Linked DNA regions of Labilibaculum antarcticum. Each later gene encodes a partner of the first gene's protein in a complex. Links are inferred from orthologs where the notes say so. Each region holds a gene or a part of one and is shown in the gene's direction. Other genes may lie near its edges.

Region 1 (7,851 bases):
GTATTTTGAAGACTTACGTCGATTCTTTAAATCAAAAAGGACAAAAATTTATTTTAGCTGGTGATTTTAACTCTCTCCCGCCCTTTAGTGTGCAAACAAGTAATTTTGATGATTCTGCGTGCACCGATGGTGATTTTGAAGCTGATAATTACAGTGCCGAAACCAATTGGATGATGCCTTTTTACGAAAACTACCAGGCCGCAATTCCTTTAGAAAATTTTAAAGAGAACAATTCGAAACATTTTTCACATACGACGGATAAAAACGGGTACTGGAATCGCAAGGTCGATTACCTATTTACCAATGGATGTTTTATCCCGACCAGTGGAAATACTCTTCAACAATGGATGCAAGTGTCGGATCATGCTCCAATTGTTGTTACTTATGAATTGTGAATCGAAAGTTATTTACAGCTGACTCACAATAATTTATCCTATTAATTAACTCCTAACAGTAAGCATTAAATTTATCAAATATTCCATTTGATTCAAAATGTCAATTAATAATTCCTAATAGCAGATGTTTTAAAAGTATGATTAAGAACATTTTTAAAACCTTCGATTAATGATAAAAAGGCCTTATTTTTAGGCTCTAATTTTTAAACAGTTACAGTTATGGCAGATAATAAACTTTTTAGTGACTTTGCTCCTCAATCTACTCAAGAGTGGGTTGACAGAATCGCTAAAGATCTTAAAGGTGCTGACTTTGATAGAAAGTTGGTTTGGAGAACTAATGAAGGATTCAATGTACAACCTTTCTATAGACTGGAAAACATGGATGACAAAGCCTTCATGAATACCTATCCTGGAGATTTTCCTTATGTTCGTGGTAATAAAAAAGACAATAACGATTGGTTAGTTCGTCAAGATATTATTGTTGAAGATGTGAAAGCAGCTAACGAACAAGCTCTTGATATCTTGAACAAAGGTGTTGACTCAATTGGATTCGTATTGAATTGGAAAGACCTAAGTAAAGACGAATTAGCTACTTTGTTGAATGGTATTTTCTTGGATTGTGTAGAAATCAACTTTGAAAAATCTCACGGTACAGTTGAATTAATCAAAAACCTACAGGCAATTGCAACTGAAAAAAGCATCGCTCTTGATAAATTAAATGGCGGGGTTTCAATCGATCTTCTTTCAGGATTCAGTACTGTTGGTAACTTCTGTCAATCAGAAGAAAGCTCATTCAACTATTTAAAAGAAGCTATCGAAGCTTCAAAAGCGCTTCCTAACTTTAAGGTTATTGCTGTAGGTGGAAGCTTATTCAATAACTCAGGTTCTTCAATTGTTGAAGAATTAGGTTTCTCTTTAGCTTCAGGTGCTGAATATCTTGGCAAAATGGTTGCTGCTGGTCTTTCTGTTGACGAGGTTGCTCCAAAAATCCGTTTCAACTTTGCAACAAGCTCTAAGTATTTCATGGAGATTGCAAAACTAAGAGCTGGACGTATGCTATGGGCCAACATCGTTAAAGCATTTGGCGCTTCGAACGACGAAGTTTGCAAAATGTTTGTTCACGGTGAAACTTCAGAGTGGAACAAAACAGTTTATGATCCATATGTAAACATGTTGCGTTCTCAAACTGAAACAATGTCTGCCGTTTTAGGTGGTCTTGATTCATTTACTGTGAAACCTTTCGATTCTGCATTTGCTGAGACATCAGTATTCTCGGACAGAATTGCCCGTAACCAACAATTACTACTAAAAGAAGAATCGCACTTCGGTAAAATTGCTGACCCTGCTGCTGGTTCATACTATATTGAGTCATTGACCGAGTCGATTGCTGATGAAGCTTGGAAATTATTCTTAACTGTTGAAGACAAAGGTGGATACCTTGCTGCTTTCAAAGCAGGATTTGTACAGTCTACTATTACGGCAACTGCTCAAAAAAGAGATTTTCAGATTGCTACCCGTAAAGAGAATTTCTTAGGAACCAACCAGTACCCTAACTTCGGTGAAGTATTGGAAACTCTTCCTGAAGCAGTTCTTGTTCCTACTGATAAAACTGCAGCTGATGCAGTTTGTGAAACTCTTAAACCATACCGTGGTGCTCAGGCTTTCGAAGCTCTTCGTAACAAGACTGATATTTACAGCAAAACAAATGCACGTCCTAAAGTGATGATGTTCCCTATCGGAAACTTGAATATGCGTAAGGCTCGCGCTCAGTTTGCTTGTAACTTTTTCGCTTGTGCAGGTTTCGATGTTGAAGATCACAACGGTTTTACTTCTGTAGAAGAAGGTGCAAAATTCGTTACCGAGAAGAATGCTAAGATTGTTGTTATTTGTAGCTCTGATGATGAGTACGTAACTATCGCTCCTGAGCTTTTAAAAGCACTTAAAGGAAAAGCTACTCTTGTTGTTGCAGGTGCTCCGGCATGTACTGACGAATTAAAAGCTAAGGGTGTTGAAAACTTTATTAACGTGAAGTCTAACGTTCTTGAAACTTTAAAAGCATACCAAGCCGAGTTAGGAATTTAATTCAACGCTAAGACACAAAGACGCCAAGATGATTTCTAAAATACGATACGAGGAAATAGGTCAGATAATAGTTCAAGCATCTTATGAGGTGCATAAAGAACTTGGGCCAGGTTTACTTGAATCTGTTTATGAAGTTTGTCTCGAAGAAGAAATTAAAAGACTTAAATTAAGAGTTGAAAGACAAGTTAGAATACCTGTAGTTTTTAAAGGAAAAACTTTAGGGAAAGATTTTATAATTGATTTATTAGTTGAAGATGAGGTGATAATTGAACTAAAAGCATTGGAAATTCTATTACCAGTACATGAAGTTCAATTGGTAACCTATCTAAAACTTGCAGATAAAAAGCTAGGTTTTTTAATCAATTTTAATGTTCCATTAATTAAACAAGGTATTAAACGAAAAGTCAATCAATATTATTTCTAAAAGTAAATTGCGTCTTAGCGCCTTTGCGTTAACAAAAATAAAAAGAAATGAAGCCAAATTTTAAAGATATAAATATCAAGTCATCTCAAAGAGCTGCGACAACATCTCAGAAATGGGAAAAAGAAAACGGCATTGAAAAATCTTGGATGACACCAGAACAAATTCCTGTTAAAACAGCCTTTAACAAGGAAGATTTAGAAGGAATGGAGCACTTGAACTATGTTTCAGGTTTACCACCATTCCTACGTGGACCTTATTCAGCTATGTTTCCTTTGCGTCCTTGGACAATTCGTCAGTACGCAGGTTTCTCTACTGCTGAAGAATCAAATGCATTCTACCGTCGTAACCTTGCTGCTGGTCAGAAAGGACTTTCTGTAGCATTCGATTTGGCTACTCACCGTGGGTATGATTCAGATCATCCTCGTGTAATTGGTGATGTTGGTAAAGCAGGTGTTGCTATCGACTCTATCCTGGATATGGAGATCCTTTTCGATCAAATTCCTTTGGATGAGATGTCAGTATCTATGACAATGAATGGTGCAGTACTTCCAGTATTGGCTTTCTACATTGTTGCAGGTTTAGAGCAAGGTGCTCGATTGGATCAACTTTCTGGAACAATCCAGAATGATATCCTAAAAGAATTCATGGTGCGTAACACTTACATCTACCCACCAGATTTCTCAATGAAAATTATTGCTGATATTTTCGAATTTACTTCGAATTTCATGCCTAAGTTCAACTCTATTTCTATCTCAGGATACCACATGCAAGAAGCAGGTGCTACTGCAGATATCGAGTTAGCTTATACTCTTGCTGATGGTTTAGAGTACTTGAAAAAAGGTGTAGCTGCAGGAATGGATGTTGATACATTCGCTCCTCGTTTGTCTTTCTTCTGGGCTATCGGAATGAATCACTTCATGGAGATTGCTAAAATGAGAGCAGGTCGTTTACTATGGTCTAAGATTGTAAAACAATTCGATCCTAAGAATCCTAAGTCAATGGCATTGCGTACTCACTCGCAAACTTCAGGTTGGTCATTAACCGAGCAAGATCCTTTCAATAATATTGGACGTACTTGTATCGAAGCAATGGCTGCAGCTTTGGGTCACACTCAATCTCTTCACACCAATGCATTGGATGAAGCGATTGCATTGCCAACTGACTTCTCAGCACGTATTGCCCGTAACACTCAGATTTATATTCAGGATGAAACTACAATCTGTAAATCAGTTGATCCATGGGCAGGTTCTTACTACGTTGAGTCATTAACTCAAGAATTAGTAGACAAAGCTTGGGCTCACATCGAAGAAGTTGAGAAATTAGGTGGAATGGCTAAGGCTATCGAGTCTGGCATTCCAAAACTTCGTATCGAAGAAGCTGCTGCTCGTACTCAAGCTAAAATTGATGCGAACACTCAAACTATTGTAGGTATTAATAAATATCGTTTGGAGAAAGAAGATCCAATAGATATTTTAGAAGTAGATAACACTGCTGTACGTACTGCACAACTTGAACGTTTGGCTAAGCTTCGTGCTAACCGCGACGAAAAAGCTGTTCAGGCTGCTCTTAAAGCTATTACTGCCTGTGCAAACGGTGGTGAAGGTAACCTGTTGGATCTTGCTGTAAAAGCTGCACAACTTCGTGCTTCTTTAGGTGAGATTTCTGACGCTTGCGAAGAAGTTTGTGGAAGATATAAAGCTGTAATTAGAACTGTGTCAGGAGTGTATTCATCAGAATCAAAACAAGATGCTGATTTTGCAAAAGCAAAATTATTAGCAGACAAATTTGCAGAAATGACAGGACGTCGTCCTCGTATCATGGTTGCAAAAATGGGACAAGATGGTCATGACCGTGGTGGTAAAGTTGTTGCTACAGGTTTTGCTGATATAGGATTTGACGTTGACATGGGACCCTTGTTCCAAACTCCGGAAGAATCTGCTAAGCAAGCTGTAGAAAATGATGTACACATCCTTGGTGTTTCTTCATTGGCTGCTGGTCACAAAACTTTGGTTCCTGCAGTTATCGCGGAATTGAAAAAATTAGGTCGTGAAGATATCATGGTTACTGCAGGTGGTGTTATACCAGCTCAGGATTACGATTTCTTATACGAAGCTGGTGTTGTTGGTGTATTTGGTCCTGGTACCAAAGTATCAAGATGTGCCATCCAAATGTTGGATATCCTAATTGAGCAATACAAAGACTAGTTCTTTTTATTACACTATATTTAAAGACAGGAACAATGTTCCTGTCTTTTTTTTGCTAAATTTTAAATTATAATATCAACTTCTATGAAAAGGCTTGCATCGCTTCTTATTTTTTTAGCCATCGTTTTGAATCTCTCGGCTCAAAATAACACCAAAGAAGATTCCAGAATTAATGAGACCGTTCTATACGGACAATTCACTTTAGATGCTTTTAATATGGATTTATGCTCCCCTTGGTACACTCCCGAGCATGACTCTTATTTGGCAGATACAACTATTCTAAAAAAGCTCACAGAACAAAATTTTGAGAATATCTCAATCAGTCTTATTCTTGGTTCATGGTGTCATGATAGTCATCGGGAAGTGCCTCGTTTCATCAAAATACTAGAAGAAATAAACTATCCGTTTGACAGACTTCAAATGTACGCATTGGACACCGACAAAACCTCACCGGATTTTGATGCAAAAGCGAACAATGTCACTAATGTTCCAACCGCGATTATTTCTCGAAATAGAGTTGAAATAGGTCGCATCATCGAAAGCCCAAAATTATCTTTGGAAAAAGATCTTTTAAAAATACTTTCAAAAAATTAGTATCTTTATCTTTTAGACCAACTAACGCAATCATGGAGCAAGAGCAAACAAATGCCGGACAAACATTAGGAATTATTGGATTAATACTAGGTATTATAACTTTCATGATTGGATTTATTCCTTGCGTTGGAGTTATTGCAATTATTCCTGGAGTAATTGCAATTATTTTAAGCGCAGTTGGACTAAGCCAAGCCAATCGGGGAAATGGTGCACGCGGGATTAATATCGGAGCATTAATTGTCTCAATTATTGGCGTTTTAGTCGCTTCCCTATGGCTGATTTTTGTCGTTGGAATTGCTAACCTCAACGAAGATGAAATTCAAAATTTTGTCGAAGATGTAATCGAAGAAGCTATTGATGAATCCGTACAAAATCCTGACTTGCAAGATGTTCTAGAAGAACTAGAAGATCAACTTGATGAAGTATCTGTTGATTCAATTCATATCAAAACAGATAGCATCAATCTTGAAATCAAAATTAATAATGAGTAATTCTCATCAAACTAAACAAAACTACAAAGTAATCAACCTCTCTTTCGCCGGAATTATTCTATGTATTTTTATTTACTCAGGTCTTTTTTCTGCAGAAGAAAGCAAACACCCAATCCCATCATTTTACACTCAAATAACAAACGAAAATAGTCCATCTACGGGATTATCCCGTAGTTTCTCAGCTATTGTTCAAGGTGATCTTCAACTGGCGAAAACATACAATCCTCTTGGTTTACATATATTTCTATTTTTCGCTATTCAACTAATTTTTAGGAGCTTATCTTTTATGTTGATTAAAGAGCGATTTTTATGGATGAAACCATATATTTTCATGGATGCTACTCTGACGATAATTGGCTTTTATCTAGCATTCAGACCATTAATAGTATTCACTATAAAACTTTTTCAAGAAACCATCGTAAACTGAGCAAGTTAATATTAACAAACTAACTCTTGCGATATGTTGGTACTACTTGTAATTGTTTTTCTCGCACTTTTGACCAGCCTCATGGTTTTAAATATCTACAATGAACTCAATTTATCCAAAAGGATTATTCGAGCAGGATTTTTTGTGCAGGAATTAATGGATCAACATGGTATTAAACATCTTGATCTGGAAAAGAAATTTGAAAAATCCACTATTACGACTCAACTTCGAGTATTAGAGTACTATTTGCACTCTCTTAATTCATCTTACAAGGATTTTGGCACAAAAAAAACAGTTATTCAGAGACTAATAACAATAGAGAATGTTCTGGCAGAATATGGCTACCAGAACAAATTAAGTGTTATTTAATTTCTGTGAGCGAAAAACATTTATCAACTTTTACACCTCTGGGTGTTTGCACCAGACTGCAACACTCATGCAGTATATCGTGCTGAAAAAATAAAATATAGTTATTTTCCACTGCCTCTTTTAAAAAAGCTTCTTTCTCATGCAATGATTCTTTTGGATTAAGGTCATAACTAGCCAGCCATTTTACAGGTACATTTGCTGTTGTAGGAATAAAATCTCCGGCAAATACAATGGTGTCATTTTCATTTTTGATAATAGCAACCATCAAACCCGGAGTATGTCCATTTACAAATCGAATTTCAAAATTAGGAAACAACTCTCCCTCCCTGTCAACAAGTTTTAATTGACCAACCTCCTTTATTGGAACAATGTTTTCCTGAAAATAGGCGTCCGCTTCACGAATATTTGGATTGTTGAAATTTTCCCATTGTGTTTTGCTCACCCAATGAGTTGCGTTTGGGAAAACCAAATCAAAACCTTCTCCTTTTTCATTATTCTTTACAGCTCCACCGCAATGGTCGAAGTGCAAATGAGTAAAAACGACATCGGTAATATCAGTTGGTTGAAAACCAATATTTGAAAGAGAAGACAGCAATGTGGCATTACCATTTAAATGATGATGTTTGAAAAACTCTACATCCTGCTTATCTCCGCTACCATTATCAATTAATATCTTTCGCTCCCCATCAACAACAAGCATACTTCTCATCGCACAATTGCATAAATTATCTTCATCGCTAGGATATTTCCGACTCCAAAGAAGTTTTGGAACCACACTGAACATAGCTCCACCATCGCATTTAAAATTGCCCGTTTCTATATTATATATTTCCATTATTTTAACTTAAATATGTTATCTTTAATT
Region 2 (7,781 bases), 1.2 Mb from region 1 along the record:
AAAGATCAGCGTCAATTACATAATGCTCATCACCCATTGAAATTGCCTCAACAGGACATTCTCCTTCACAAGAACCGCAAGAAATACAGTCGTCGTTAATTACGTAAGCCATTTTATTTATTTTTTAGTGTTAATACTAGCACAAATGTACTATCATATTTCGAATGGAGAAATAATTTCACCTAGAATTATATTATTTTGAAACAGATTAAATAATGAAAAGGGAGCGTTACTAAACATGCAATGTGATTTTGAGGTAGAAATAGCGAGAATTATCCTGGCTAATTGCTAATTTTAGTGCGTTACAGCAACTATCTATTTAAATATGAGATAGCCAACCATGCCATTGTACTCATTGATGTATGTAAAGAATCATCATTTGCCTCAAAAGTTGAAGTATGTAACGAGCCATCTTTTCCTGATTGTACTCCAAAACGATAAAAGGTAGCTGGATATTTTTGCGAATAGAAGCCAAAATCTTCTGTAGTCATTCTAATGTCCATATTCACAACTTTGTCTTCACCTAATAAATCTGCGGCATTTGTTTTGGCTTCATGGGTAATCTCCTCGTTGTTGACTAAAAAAGGATAACCATGACGTATGTCAACTTCACATTCAGCTCCCATTCCTGCAGCAGTAGATTTTGCAATGTCCGTAATTAATTGCTTGGCCTTAGCTCTCCATTCTTCATTCATGGTGCGGAATGTACCTTCAATTTTCACTTCGTCGGGAATAATATTTGTAGCTCCATTGGCAATCATTTTACCAAAAGACAGTACTGTTGGTATTCTTGCATCGCAATGTCGGCTAACAATTTGCTGCAATGCGACAATAATATGCGAGGCAATAAGAACCGTATCTGTGCATTTGTGTGGCATCGCTGCGTGCCCGCCTTTGCCTTTTACTGTCAGATATATTTCATCACCCGAGGCCATGTACATACCAGATCTAAATCCAACAGTTCCTGCAGGCATATCTGGCAAAACGTGCTGGCCAAGTATCCATTCCGGTTCTGGTTGCAGAGCACCTTCCTCCATCATTAATTTTGCACCACCTGGTAGTAATTCTTCTCCAGGCTGAAAAATTAATAAAATAGTGCCTTCCCACTCGTTTTTGAACTCGGATAATATTTTAGCAGTTCCCAATAAACTGGCCATGTGCATATCGTGCCCGCAAGCATGCATTACGCCATTATTTGTAGAGCAGTATTTGTTATCCGGATTTTCGTTAATTGGCAAGGCATCCATATCGGAACGAAGTGCAATTACTTTTTTATTCGGATTTTTGCCTTCAATTTTTCCGACGATACCCGTTTTTACAAAGCCCGATTTGTAAGGGATTCCTAATTTATTCAAATATTCCTGAATGAATTTTGATGTTTCAAATTCCTGGAAAGAAAGCTCTGGATTGGCATGTAAATGAGCTCTGATTTGCTTTGTTTCAGCAGTAATTTGTTTCGAAAATGTTAGTATTTTGGTTTTTAGATTAGTCATTGTGGTTAATCGTTTATTTGTTGCAAATCATTTGTATAGTAACAATTATATCAATAATACTAATGATTTTTTTGTTTCGCTAATTAATAATGGAAGTGATATTTCATATTTGTTACACTTTTTGATCGTATCAGTACAAATCTAGTAAATACTTACTACAGATAGAAAGTTAAGTAACTTGCAGATGGATTAATTTCAAATAAATAAAAATTGGTTTGGTTTTTGTTTCTGAACTAAAAGGTAATTGTGCTCATTTGTTATTTATTATAGTAAAATGTAAAATCGAAACTATGGTGTGATTGAATGCATAAAATAGCTTAACAACTATTTAACGATATTTAGGTTTTCTTTTCGCGAAAATTATTTAATTTTGTATGCTAAGCTAGTTTTTGACGGATTTTCTAAACTCTTTAACTTGTTTGCCGTAATAAACAAAGTCACTGTAATTAAAATAATTAATTGTTATGAGTAGAAAAATATTTTATTTGTTGGTTGTTGCTATTTTAGGAAGCACATTATTAGTAAGTGCTCAAGATACAAAACCAGTAATGAAATTTGATTCAAAGGAGTACGATTTCAAAACTTTTAAGGAGGAAGCTGGGTTGACATCTCATTCGTTCGAATTTATTAACACAGGAAACCAACCGGTTATTATTAATCAGGTAAGATCTTCCTGCGGATGTACTTCTCCAGAGTGGAGTAAACAACCAATTGCTCCAGGGCAAAAAGGCTATGTTAAAGCAACTTTTGACCCTAAGAATCGTCCGGGCCCATTCAATAAATCCATAACTATTACTGCAAATACAAATCCGGCAATTACAATCTTAAGAATTAAAGGCGATGTTACTGCGAGAGTAAAAACTGTAGCCGATTTGTATCCACGGGAAATGAGTGGATTGCGATTGCAGAACAATCATCTTTCTTTTACTAAGGTGAAAAATACTGATGTGAAAGAAGCAACAATGGATGTTTATAATGATAGTGAAGAGCCAATAAGTATTGGGTTTAAAAGAGTGCCTGCTCATTTATCGTTAAAAATGGTTCCTGAAAGTTTGCAGCCAAAGCAAAAAGGTCAGATTGTTGCAACATATGATGCCAGTAAGAAAAATGACTGGGGATTTGTTATTGATTATTTAGATGTTTTAATCAATCAAGAATATAAATCAGGTAATCGATTAACCGTGAGCGCTAATTTGGTTGAGGATTTTTCAAGTTTATCGAAAACTGAATTGTCAAATTCTCCCAAAGTTGAGTTTGAAAAAGATGTGTTTGATTTTGGCGAATTAACGCAAGGTGAAAAAGCAGAATATACTTTTACAATGAAGAACTTGGGTAAATCTGATTTGATTATCCGAAAAACAAAAGCTTCTTGCGGATGTACTGCTATTGCTCCAAGCACCAATATTATTAAAGCTGGTGAGGTATCGGAAATTAAAGTGGTATTTAATTCCAGAGGAAAAAGAGGTCGTCAAAACAAAATGATCACAGTGATCACTAATGATCCTGTTGATTCTGAAGTTAAACTTCGCGTTTCTGGAAATGTAGTGATGCCTAAAACGAATTAAGAAAGAGACTTAAATTGATATATGAAAGGCTTTTCCGCAAGGGAAAGCCTTTTTTGTTGTTCACAAACATATACACTTTTCATGACCTTTACTGAGTCAGTATCTGCTAAATTTATAACTTCGCATACAGTAACGTAAGAAATTTCTTGTCATGTCAGATAAAAATAATAGAGATCATATCGAAAATGCGCCTGATTATAAGGCGCTGAAAGTAAATAAAGGTATAAGTAGGCCACCATCTATCAATCCGAGGATAGCGGATAGGCTTAAAGATAATAAGCGTAGAGAATATTCCGTTGAAGGGTATGTGCAGGGAATATTAGATGGAAATATTGGCATCTTAAGTCAGGCAATAACTCTGATCGAAAGTTCTAAGCATGATCATCAATTGGTTGCTCAGGAGATTATTGAAAAATGTTTGCCGTTTTCTGGGAAATCGGTTAGAATTGGGGTGACAGGTGTTCCTGGAGCAGGTAAAAGCACCTTTATAGAGGCATTTGGAAAGCATGTAACAGGGCACGGACATAAATTAGCTGTGCTGGCAATCGATCCAAGTAGTGAAAGAAGTAAGGGGAGTATTTTGGGTGATAAAACCCGAATGGAGGAGTTGGCGGTTGATCCTAAAGCTTATATACGCCCCTCACCTTCGGCAGGATCCTTAGGTGGAGTTGCCCGTAAAACACGCGAAAGCTTAATTTTATGTGAAGCCGCAGGTTTTGATACTATCTTGATAGAAACAGTTGGTGTGGGGCAATCGGAAACTGCCGTACATTCCATGGTTGATTTCTTTTTGCTAATTAAAATTGCCGGAGCGGGTGATGAATTGCAGGGAATTAAAAGAGGTATCATGGAAATGGCCGATGCAATTAGCATTAATAAAGCGGACGGGAATAATATTCATACCGCACAACTGGCCAGAGTTCAGTTCGAAAATGCTTTGCATTTGTTCCCCGAGTCGCCATCGGGATGGATTCCTAAAGTGCTGACTTGTTCATCAATCGAGAAAACAGGTATTGACACTATTTGGGATAATATCATAGAATATTGCAGTCACACAAAGCAAAACGGATATTTTAATCAGCGAAGAAGTGAGCAAGCCAAGTATTGGATGTATGAAACGATTAACGAACAATTACGCGATCGGTTTTATCATTTAGATGTAATAAAAGGAAAGATTCCAGATTATGAAAAGAAAGTCTTGAATGACGAAATGAGTTCTTTTGTTGCAGCACACAAACTGCTGGGTGCTTATTTTAGCGACGTGAAAAGTAAAGAGTAAGGAATTCTGTTCATCGAAAAACTTTTCTTTTCATTGTTTTATTTGGTAGATTTATTGATTCATAAAAATATAGATCAAAATACTTAATCACATGAAGAAAATTTTTATCGCGATTGCGGCGATTGGGCTTTTTTTAGGCTCTTGTACATCTGCGGATCAATATAAATTGACCGGGAAAGTTGAAGGTATGACTGAAGGAAAAGTTTATCTTTCTAAACTTCAGGATAATAAATTGGTGAAAACTGATTCGACTGAAATGACCGCTAACGGTTTTTCTTTTGAAGGAACAGTAACATCTCCGGATCTTTACTATATTGAATTGGAAGGTCAAAGGGGTGCAATTCAAGTGTTTCTTGAAAATACAGCTATTGCAGTTGATGCAAATGTTGAAAATTTAAGAGAAGCCAAGGTTGTAGGTTCATCAAATCAAGACATTTTAACCGCTTTTGGTGAATTACAGAAAGGATACCAAGAGAAACAACAAGCTTTGTACCCAGAACATCAAAAAGCAGCGGAAGCAAAGAATCAGGTTGCGATGGATTCTATCGAAGCTGAATTTAATAAATCCAAAGCGGATATGTTTTCAGCAAGTAAAGAATTTTTGAAATTGAATCGCAACACGGTTGCTGCAGCATTTGTAGCTTACCGAATTTCGTCTCCTCTTGAAGTAGCTGAAATGGAAGAAATTTATGCTTTGTTGGGTGAGGATGCACAAAAGTCATCTTATGCAACGCTAATTAAAGATAAAATTGAGGTATTGAAAAATGTTGCAATCGGTCAGCCAGCTCCTGATTTCACGTTGAATACTCCAGAAGGAGTTCCTATGAGTTTATCATCATTAAAAGGACAAATTGTTTTAATTGATTTTTGGGCATCATGGTGTGGACCCTGTAGAGGAGAAAATCCAAATGTCGTTAAAATGTACAAAGAGCTTCATCCTAAAGGAGTTGATATTCTAGGTGTGTCTTTAGATAATGATAAAGGAAAATGGTTAAAAGCAATTGAAGACGATGGATTGATCTGGAATCATGTATCTGATTTGAAAGGTTGGGGTTCTTCCGCAGCTAAATTATATGGTGTTAATGGAATTCCTGCCACAGTTGTTGTAGATCAAAACGGACTTATTGTTGCAAAAAATTTAAGAGGTGACGAATTAAAAGCAGCTATTGAAAAATTGATACAGTAATCTAGAAATAAACACATATTTGACCCGAGAGATAAATTTATTTATCTCTCGGGTCTTTTTTTGTTAGATGTCTGAGTTTTCACTAAATTCAAGTTCTAAATTAATTCGGTAGTCTATGTGATATCTGATAAAATTTAAAGAGGAAAATCTTTGTAGAAACAAAAAAACATCTACTTTTGTTATTTAAAGTAAATCTAAATAGAACATCATTCCAAACAATACAAATGCACTTAATAAATAAATTTACTCTGGTCTTGCTTGTTGGCATAATAATATCTTGTCAATCTGGTAAAATTGAGAAGGAAACCAATCTAATATCGGTTAGTATACTGCCTCAAAAATATTTTATTGAACGAATTGCTGGTGATGATTTTAAGGTTAATGTTCTGATTCCTCCTGGAGCCAGTCCTGCAACCTATGAGCCTACGCCGATGCAAATGAAAGATGTTGCCAAATCAATTGCATATTTCAGAATTGGTCACATTCCCTTCGAAACGGTTTGGTTGAATAATTTAGTGGAGGGAGCAGGCGAAATTAAAGTTGTAGATCTTTCGAAAGGAATAGAATTGATTAAAGGTATAGAGAAGCATGGAGATCATGTTCATGAAGGAGGAATTGATCCTCATATTTGGTCATCACTTAAATCAGTAAAAATAATAAGCCGGAATTTGTTTCAAGAGCTAGTTAAATTAGCTCCTAATAAGAAGGAGGTTTATGAGAAAAATTACCGAAAATTTCTTTCTGAATTAGACGAGATGGATCAATTTGCTGAAACTTCGTTGAGTCATAAAAAAGGAATGTCGTTCATGATTTTCCACCCAGCTCTAACTTATTTGGCAAGGGATTACGGCTTGCATCAAATCTCTGTTGAATTGGATGGCAAGGAGCCTTCCCCAGCTCACATGAAACATTTGGTTGAGGAAGCAAAACGATTAGAAATAAAGCAGGTTTTTGTTCAGAAACAGTTTAATGTTGAGAATGCAAAAGCTATTGTTTTCGAGATTAATGGTGAAGTTGTTTTAATTGATCCTTTGACTGAGGATTGGTTGAATGAAATGAAACGAATCATCAACATACTTAAAGACTGAAACTGTATTCGATGAAAAAAATTCTGGAATTAAAATCACTGACTGCAGGATACGATGAGAAAATCGTATTAAAAGGAGTGAATTTGGTTGTAAAAGAAAATGATTTTCTTGGAATTATCGGTCCGAACGGTGGGGGTAAAACAACGCTGTTAAAGGTGATTCTGGGTATTATAAAACCCGTGGAGGGTGAAATATTACCCAATGGTAATGATCGCTGTATTATTGGTTATTTGCCTCAAATCAATCAAATAGATAACAAGTTTCCAATTCCTGTGAAAGAGGTTGTCCTTTCGGGACTAATGTCTCATAAAAAGATATTTGGAAGATATAATAATGAGAACAAAAGGCGTGCAGATGAATTAATGTCTCAAATGGGAATTATTCATTTGAAGAATAAAAATATAGGAGAACTGTCAGGAGGGCAATTGCAGCGTGTGTTTTTGTGTCGGGCAATTATCTCAGATCCTCAATTATTAATTTTAGATGAGCCGGATACTTATGTAGATAGTAATTTTGAAGGTGAGTTGTATGAAATTCTCGATCAGTTAAATTCACATATGGCAATTATAATTGTATCTCATGATGTGGGTACGATATGCTCTCATGTTAAGACAATTGCCTGTGTGAACGAAACACTGTGTTACCACGATTCGAACGTGATTTCGCAGGAACAGCTGAAAGCTTATAATTGCCCGATTGATTTAATTACACATGGAGAAGTTCCTCACCGAGTACTAAAGCATCATCATTAAGATATGAACGAACTATTTGAATTGTTTCAATACAATTTCTTTTTAAATGCTGTTTGTGCAGCTCTTTTGGCAAGTATTTCCTGTGGGATTATTGGTTCATATATTGTAGCGCGACGAATTGTTTTTATTAGCGGAGGGATTACACATGCTTCCTTTGGAGGAATTGGTTTGGCTTGGTATTTAGGATTGAATCCGGTATTTGGTGCGGCTGTTTTTGGGGTTTTATCTGCTTTAGGAATAGAGTGGCTTTCGAAAAAAACAGATGTGAGACAAGATTCGGTTATTGGAATTTTATGGGCTTTGGGAATGGCATTGGGAATTATTTTTATTTATATGACTCCTGGTTATGCACCAAATTTAATGAGTTTTCTGTTTGGAAATATTTTAACGGTGGGAGCCTTGGATTTGTATCTGCTCT

Evidence for each region. Proteins that work in one complex are often made in the same cells at the same time.
Region 2: the proteins of scpA (region 1) and meaB are in contact, whole or in part, in a crystal structure (PDB 8DPB), measured with the Methylorubrum extorquens proteins. The link is inferred for Labilibaculum antarcticum from one-to-one orthologs. Residues at the interface, in SOR27001.1 of Methylorubrum extorquens: Glu577, Glu578, Asn579, Asp580, Gly581, Arg582, Arg583, Arg585, His596, Ala604, Ser605, Ala608, Asp609, Gly611, Phe612, Asp613, Val614, Asp615, Ile616, Gly617, Pro618, Leu619, Glu625, Arg628, Gln629, Val631, Glu632, Asn633, Asp634, Glu661; in SOR26638.1 of Methylorubrum extorquens: Arg20, Ala21, Ala24, Arg25, Thr28, Ser32, Arg33, Arg34, His37, Thr98, Gly99, Gly100, Ser101, Ile102, Leu103, Lys106, Thr107, Ala110, Ala113, Ile114, Asp115, Arg116, Ala118, Phe119, Ile120, Arg121, Pro122, Pro124.

The regions. Positions count from the first base shown.
Region 1 is NZ_AP018042.1:1,836,378-1,844,228, forward strand. The notes cover bases 2,561-5,526. They hold scpA (methylmalonyl-CoA mutase), read left to right. Parts: upstream 2,561-2,948; coding sequence 2,949-5,105; downstream 5,106-5,526. Other genes in these bases: ALGA_RS07180 (GxxExxY protein), read left to right, coding at 2,561-2,901; ALGA_RS07190 (thioredoxin family protein), read left to right, coding at 5,190-5,526. Outside these bases: ALGA_RS07170 (endonuclease/exonuclease/phosphatase family protein), read left to right, coding at 1-395; ALGA_RS07175 (methylmalonyl-CoA mutase family protein), read left to right, coding at 615-2,477; more of ALGA_RS07180, read left to right, coding at 2,506-2,560; more of ALGA_RS07190, read left to right, coding at 5,527-5,699; ALGA_RS07195 (DUF4190 domain-containing protein), read left to right, coding at 5,732-6,190; ALGA_RS23555 (DUF2752 domain-containing protein), read left to right, coding at 6,183-6,617; ALGA_RS07205 (hypothetical protein), read left to right, coding at 6,651-6,986; ALGA_RS07210 (MBL fold metallo-hydrolase), read right to left, coding at 6,979-7,821. UniProt on the Escherichia coli protein: Catalyzes the interconversion of succinyl-CoA and methylmalonyl-CoA. Could be part of a pathway that converts succinate to propionate.
Region 2 is NZ_AP018042.1:3,077,913-3,085,693, forward strand. Bases 2,378-5,273 are described here. They hold meaB (methylmalonyl Co-A mutase-associated GTPase MeaB), read left to right. Parts: upstream 2,378-3,209; coding sequence 3,210-4,337; downstream 4,338-5,273. Other genes in these bases: ALGA_RS12155 (DUF1573 domain-containing protein), read left to right, coding at 2,378-3,058; ALGA_RS12165 (TlpA disulfide reductase family protein), read left to right, coding at 4,429-5,273. In the rest of the region: ALGA_RS12145 (DUF362 domain-containing protein), read right to left, coding at 1-112; ALGA_RS12150 (M20 metallopeptidase family protein), read right to left, coding at 312-1,493; more of ALGA_RS12155, read left to right, coding at 1,958-2,377; more of ALGA_RS12165, read left to right, coding at 5,274-5,523; ALGA_RS12170 (metal ABC transporter solute-binding protein, Zn/Mn family), read left to right, coding at 5,748-6,611; ALGA_RS12175 (metal ABC transporter ATP-binding protein), read left to right, coding at 6,623-7,363; ALGA_RS12180 (metal ABC transporter permease), read left to right, coding at 7,367-7,781. UniProt on the Escherichia coli protein: Binds and hydrolyzes GTP. Likely functions as a G-protein chaperone that assists AdoCbl cofactor delivery to the methylmalonyl-CoA mutase (MCM) ScpA and reactivation of the enzyme during catalysis.